Regions from separate parts of the Tahibacter amnicola genome, predicted to be linked through region 1. Evidence: riboswitches for the same ligand, from Rfam matches in the RefSeq annotation. Region 1 holds a riboswitch; each other region holds the start of a gene.

The links. Region 1 has a riboswitch for cobalamin ahead of metE (5-methyltetrahydropteroyltriglutamate--homocysteine S-methyltransferase). Riboswitches for the same ligand answer to the same signal wherever they lie in the genome.
Region 2: linked by a shared signal. The riboswitch ahead of N4264_RS00385 (ribonucleoside-diphosphate reductase subunit alpha) and the one ahead of metE (5-methyltetrahydropteroyltriglutamate--homocysteine S-methyltransferase) in region 1 are both predicted to bind cobalamin.
Region 3: linked by a shared signal. The riboswitch ahead of btuB (TonB-dependent vitamin B12 receptor) and the one ahead of metE (5-methyltetrahydropteroyltriglutamate--homocysteine S-methyltransferase) in region 1 are both predicted to bind cobalamin.

What each region holds. Positions count from the first base shown of each region.
Region 1 is NZ_CP104694.1:5,858,474-5,860,723, forward strand. It holds gene N4264_RS23130 (pectate lyase family protein) at 1-385, shown strand, start outside; cobalamin riboswitch at 432-642, shown strand; gene metE (5-methyltetrahydropteroyltriglutamate--homocysteine S-methyltransferase) at 824-2,250, shown strand, end outside.
Region 2 is NZ_CP104694.1:101,135-103,384, reverse strand. It holds gene N4264_RS00395 (LysR substrate-binding domain-containing protein) at 1-165, opposite strand, end outside; gene N4264_RS00390 (hypothetical protein) at 279-470, shown strand; cobalamin riboswitch at 576-785, shown strand; gene N4264_RS00385 (ribonucleoside-diphosphate reductase subunit alpha) at 1,003-2,250, shown strand, end outside.
Region 3 is NZ_CP104694.1:4,487,285-4,489,534, forward strand. It holds gene N4264_RS17470 (mechanosensitive ion channel family protein) at 1-484, shown strand, start outside; cobalamin riboswitch at 503-706, shown strand; gene btuB (TonB-dependent vitamin B12 receptor) at 826-2,250, shown strand, end outside.

The sequences.
Region 1 (2,250 bases):
CAACACCGGCTACGTCCCGGTGGCCACGCAGGCGAATGCGACCGCCGCGGGCGCCGTGTTTGACCGTGCCGGTGCGTATCCGCGCGATCAGGTCGCGACGGCGGCACGGACCGAATACACCGCGCGCTCGGGCAGCTGGGGCAATCGCTTCCTGGACAGCAGCCAATGGATGACCGGCCTGCCCGCGCCGTCGGCGCCGCCGGTGGATACGGATAACGACGGCATGCCTAACGCCTGGGAGACCGCCCACGGCCTGAACCCCTCGGTCAACGACGCGGCCCTCGTCCGCCCGTCGGGCTATACCGCCATCGAGGAATACATCAATGAACTGGCCGATTCCCTGACTGGACCGGTCGACGCCATCTTCGCCAACGGTTTCCAGTAAACGGGCAGTACGCCGCAGCCGATTGACTCGGACGTCTATACGTCTTAACGTCCGCGGCGTTGATGGTTCCGGGAGTCACGCCCCGGATGAAAAGGGAATCCGGTTGGAATCCGGAGCTGCCCCGCAGCGGTAATTGGAAACGACCTTCGCCAATGGCACTGGCTCCCCTGCCGGGAAGCGGCGAACAGTAGGCAAGCGGTGATCAAGACACCGCCACGTCCATAAGCCCGAAGACCTGCCTCGACCGAAAGCAACCGCTTTCGTACGACCTGGAGCTCCGCGGGGAGACATCCGGACACCGGCGCATGCCGGTCTTCGGCGTTTGTCCGCGATTCCGGTTCGCCCGCGGGGGCGAAGGGTCAGGCCATGCCGGCAGACGCTGCGGCGTGTCGTGCCTTCGTTCCTCTCGGCGTACTCACAAACGCTGGAGGAATTGCAATGTCTTTGGTTACTTATCTCGGTTTTCCCCGCATCGGTTTGAAGCGCGAGCTCAAGCGGGCGCTGGAAAGCTTCTGGCGCGGCGAGTCCGACGCCGCGGCCCTGCAGCAGGCTGCGTCGGAATTGCGCCTGCGTCACTGGCGCCTGGCCCAGGATGCCGGGGCAGATGTCGTGCCCGTCAACGACTTCTCGCTCTACGACCATGTCCTCGATCACGCCGTCATGTTCGACGCCGTGCCCGATTCCCACCGAGCCGTGCTCGATGCGGATTTTCTCACCGGCTATTTCGCCCTCGCCCGCGGCCTGCAGAAGGACGGACACGATCTGCGCGCGCTGGAAATGACCAAGTGGTTCGACACCAACTATCACTACCTGGTACCGGAACTGCGACGCGGCCAAACGTTCCGCCTGCGCGATGACAAGCCCGTACGGGAATTCATCCAGGCACGCGACGCCGGGCTTCGTCCCCGGCCCGTGCTGCTGGGCCCCGTGAGCTTCCTGCTGCTGGCCAAGACCACCGACGGCAGCGCGCGACTGGCCCTGCTCGACGCCCTGCTGCCCTGCTACGTGCAGCTGCTGGCGGCACTCAAGCAGGCGGGCGCGGAATGGGTGCAGATCGACGAGCCGTTCCTGGTGCTCGATCTGGACGAGGACACGCGCCACGCGTACGAGCACGCGTGGGAAGTGCTGTCCAGGGCAGACGGACCGAAGCGGTTGCTGACCACGTACTTTGGCGCATTGGGTGACAACGCGGCATTTGCCGCACGGTTGCCGGCCAACGGCCTGCACATCGACCTGGTCCGCGGGCCCGACCAGCTCGACGACGTGCTCAGGGTACTGCCGTCCGACCGCACGCTCAGCCTGGGCCTGGCCGATGGCCGGAACGTATGGCGCGCGGACCTGGACAAGGCCTTGCTGGCCTCGCAGCGCGCACATGCGCAGCTGCCGTCCCGGCAGATCTGGCTGTCCAGCTCGTGCTCGCTGCTGCATGTACCAATCGACCTGGCGCCGGAGACGGCACTGCCCGGCGCGATTCGTCCCTGGCTGTCGTTCGCGCGGCAGAAGATCGAGGAGCTGCGCACCATCGCCGACGCTCAGCGCAACGATGCAGGGGCTCTGGCAGCCCTTGCCGCGGCACGTGCGGCACGCGCGGCGCGCCTGCTGTCGCCGCTGGTGACCCGCCCGGGGCTGCGGCGCCGGCTGGAAGCGCTCACCGCGGACCAGGGCACGCGCAAAAGTCCCTACGCCGTGCGTGCGGAACGCCAGCGCGAAGCCCTGCGGCTGCCGCTGTTTCCGACCACCACGATTGGGTCCTTTCCCCAGACCAGGGCAGTGCGAGAGGCACGCGCCCGCAACCGCGCGGGCCTGCTGAGCGATGCGGACTACCAGGCGTACCTGGAGAAGGAAACGGCCGCCGCCGTGCAGAC
Region 2 (2,250 bases), 700 kb from region 1:
GGGCCCGCGAATCAGGAGCCGCTCGCCCAGGCGCTCTTCCAGGGTGCGCATCTGGTGGCTCAAGGCACTGACGGTGAGGTTCATCTGCTCGGCAGCCCGCGACAGGTTGCGCCAGTGCGCGATCTGGACGAAGGCCTGCAGTGCGGCCAGTGGCGGACGTGCCATTGTGAGAATTCCTCAAGCCTGGCTTGCGAAGATATCGCTTTTTGCAGCGGTATGGCGCGACTACGCTTGCATTCGCCTCAACACAGCGCCCTCGGCGCAAAGCGAAGCCCACCATGTTCTCCCTCGCCAAGTTCTCGATCGCCAAAGACCTGCTGTTCATGCATGGCTACATCGTCCGGCCGGACGTTCTCGCTCCGCAGACCACGCCGGTCGACGCGGCCCGGCCAGTGTCCCCGGCGCGGGCCGCAGCGCCCGAGCGTGCGGCTGCCGAGGGCACCGTCGCGTCTGCGCTGGCGTGCCCTTGAGGACGGCGGCGCGGGCTTGACACGGCGCTTCCGCCGAGCTCGCCCGATTCGGTGACGAAGGGCTCAGTCCACAGCCTTTTGTGTTGACCCGGTTCTGTCAACCCCGATATGTTGTGTCCCGTCGGTTCCCGGTCTCGGCCGGGATTAAACGGGAATCCGGTGAAATTCCGGAGCTGCCCCGCAGCGGTGAGTGGAAACGACAGTCGTCAAATGCACTGGTCCTCCGGGGCTGGGAAGCGACGGCGTGTAGGCGGTTCGACGCGTGTCGGGCCGGGTCCGCGAGCCCGAATACCTGCCGACAGCCGCGCGTCGCACACCGCGCGGACTGGCTCCGGAGCCTCCGCGGGGAGGTCGTCGGCCTAAAGGTTGCGCCGTCTCATCGCGCGCGACCGCCGATCACCATCCTGCACTCCGCACGCCCGAGGGGGCGTGGCCATGCGGCGGTCCCTGACCGCGGCGTCGCCGTCCCTTCGTTTTGTCGTCCCCTGGGCCGGGACGATGACCGTGCCCCCACTCGCACCGGAGGGACGCCATGCATACGACCGAACTCGACAACACCACTTCCACCGCCGCGCGATCCGCGCGTGACAACGAAACCCGCGCGCCGCAGTTTGCGCTGACGCCACCGCACTCCAGCGGCGCCATGGCTGTCACCAAGCGCAACGGCAAGCGCGAGCCGGTTGACCTGAACAAGATTGTCCGCGCCGTCACGCGCGCAGCGGACGGCCTGTTTTCGGTGGACCCGATGCGCGTGGCCACGCGCACGATCTCCGGCCTGTACGACGGTGCCACCACGCGCGAGCTGGACGAACTGTCGATCCGCACCGCCGCCATGCTCACTGCCGAAGAGCCCGAGTACGGCCGTCTCGCGGCGCGTCTGCTCGCGGCCTATATCGACAAGGAAGTGGGTGGCCAGGAAATCCACGCGTTTTCGCAGTCGGTGGCGCGCGGCCATGAGCTGGGGCTGATCAATGCGCGTCTGCTCGAATTCGTGCAGGCCAATGCGCGCAAGCTCAACAACGCGCTCGATCCGGAAATGGACAAGCGCTTTGACTACTTTGGTCTGCGGACGCTGTACGACCGCTACCTGCTGCGTCATCCGCAGTCGCGCAAGGTCATCGAGACGCCGCAGCAGTTCTTCCTGCGCATCGCCTGTGCCCTGAGCGAAGACGTGGGCGAGGCGCTGGAGCTGTACCGCCTGATGGCGAACCTCGACTACCTGCCGAGCTCGCCGACGCTGTTCAATTCCGGTACCACGCACGAGCAGCTGTCATCCTGCTTCCTGCTCGATTCGCCGGATGACTCGCTCGAAGCGATCTACAAGCGTTATGCCGACGTGGCGATGCTGTCGAAGTTCTCCGGCGGCATCGGCCTGTCGTATACGCGCGTGCGTTCGCGCGGTTCGCTGATCCGCTCGACCAATGGCCTTTCCAACGGCATCGTGCCGTGGCTCAAGACACTGGACGCCTCGGTCAACGCGGTGAACCAGGGCGGCAAGCGCAAGGGCGCGGCCTGTGTCTACCTGGAAACCTGGCACGCGGATATCGAGGAATTCCTCGAGCTGCGCGAGAACACCGGTGACGAGGCGCGTCGCACGCACAACCTCAATCTCGCCAACTGGATTCCCGACCTCTTCATGCGCCGCGTCGAGACCGACGGCATGTGGTCGCTGTTCGACCCGAAGATCGTGCCGCAGCTCGTCGACCGTTTCGGCCCGGCATTTGATCATGCCTACGAGCAGGCCGAAGCCGCCGGCCTTGCGATGAAGCAGATCCGTGCG
Region 3 (2,250 bases), 1.4 Mb from region 1:
CGAGGAAATCGGCGGAACGTATGTCGTGGTGCGGCTCTGGGATGAACGCCGGCTCGTCGTTCCCCTGAACTATTTCCTCGAACATCCGTTCGAGAACTGGACGCGAACCAATTCCTCGCTCCTGGGAACGGCGCAGATCTGGGCGGATTACCGTATAGACGTCCAGTCAGTGCGCGCGGAACTGGAGCGCATCTGCCAGGCCTCGCCCCTATGGGACAGGCGCACCTGCCTGCTGCAGGTAACCGAAGTGAGCGAGTACGCCATTGCCTTGCGCGCCCTGGTCAGCGCCGCCGATTCCGGGCGCAATTTCGACCTCCGCTGTGAGGTTCGGGAGGGTCTGGTGGCCTTTATCAACCGGCACCAGCCCCAGGCCTTGCCGCGCCGGCGCAACGAGCAGATCAGCGTGTCCGCCGCCGATCTGCCGGCCCGCGGCGCAAGCCCGGTGCCCCGCCCGATGACTACCGATGGGCAAATAACTCGCTAGCCGGCCGAAGCTCCTGTACCATCCGCGCCGCTCCACGGTGGCGGATGGGTCTTGGGCCCTGCCGCTTAAACGGGAAGCCGGTGCATATCCCGGCGCTGCCCCCGCAACGGTAAACGAGCAAACGCACGGCATGAGCCACTGGATGTGATCCGGGAAGGCGCCGCGCGGGATCAGGACGATCCACTCGTGAGTCCGGAGACCGGCCTTGGAGCGGTCCGCACGGCGGATCTGGTGGTGCTGCGGAGGGCAGCGCCGCGGCGTGCATCCTGCCCGTTCGCCCTGCGTCCTCCGCAAACCGTGTCTTGTCTTACGAAACCGCGCGGGTGAGCGCGGAGGAACCCATGAAACTGAACCTGCTTTCCGCCGCAGTGATCGCGCTGCTGGCCCTGCCCCATGCTGCCTCCGCCGCCACCGGCGACGAAGAACTCGACGATGTCATCGTCACCGCGACACGCACCGCCGTTACGGTCGACGACACGCTCGCGCCGGTCAATGTGATCACCCGCGCCGACATCGAGCGCCTGCAGGCCCGGTCGCTACAGGATCTGTTGCGCGGCCTGCCCGGCGTGTCGGTTTCCAACAGCGGCGGGCCCGGCAGGAACACCTCCCTGTTCCTGCGCGGCACCGAATCGGATCACGTCCTGGTGCTGATCGACGGCATCAAGGTCGGCTCCGCCACCTCCGGCAATGTGGCCTTCCAGGATCTGCCGGTCGAGCAGATCGAACGCATTGAAATCGTCCGCGGCCCCCGTTCGAGTCTCTACGGTTCCGAGGCGCTCGGCGGCGTCATCCAGATCTTTACCCGGCGCGCCCACGGCGAATTCGCCCCGCACTTCAGTGTGGGCTATGGCTCGGAAAACTCCCGCGAGGCCGCTGCCGGCCTGAGCCTGGCGGGCGACCAGGGCTGGTTCGCCGCCAATGCCGCCTACTCGGACACCGATGGCTTCAACGCCTGCAACGGCAAGCCCTTCCCCGGCGGCGCCGGCTGCTTCACCTATGAACCGGACAACGACGCCTACCGAAATGTCTCCGGCGCGCTGCGCGGCGGCTGGCGCTTCAGCGAGGCAGTCGAGGCGGAAGCCAACATCCTGCGTACGGAAGGCCACAACTACTTTGACGGCACCTTCGTCAACGAAAGCCAGTACCGCCAGCAGGTGATCGGCACCAAGCTCACCGTCACGCCGTCCGAGGCGTTCAAGCTCACTGTCACGGCGGGCCGCAACAATGACGATTCGGACAACCTGCTCAACGGCGTCTTCTCAAGCAAGTTCAATACGCGCCGCGACAGCCTCTCCGTACAGGGCGACATTACCCTGGCCCCGCATCACCTGCTGACCCTGGGTGGCGACCGGGTCGACGACAAGGTCGACAGCACCACCACCTTCGACGAACGCTCGCGCGAGGACATCGGCGTGTTCGCCCAGTACCAGGGCCAGTTCGGGCGCCATGACGTGCAGCTGTCGGCGCGCAATGACGACAACGAGCAATTCGGCAGCCACGCTACCGGCGGTGCTGCCTGGGGCTACGGGCTCACCGAAAATCTGCGCCTGGTGACCAGCTACGGCACGGCCTTCAAGGCACCGACCTTCAACGAACTGTACTACCCGAACTTCGGAAACCCGACGCTGCAGCCGGAAGAATCACGCTCGTTCGAGGTGGGCCTGCGCGGCCAGGCGGGCAACCTGCGCTGGTCGGTCGATGCATTCCATACCCGCGCGGACGAGCTGATCGCCTATGACGCGTCCATTTCCAAGCCGGGCAATGTC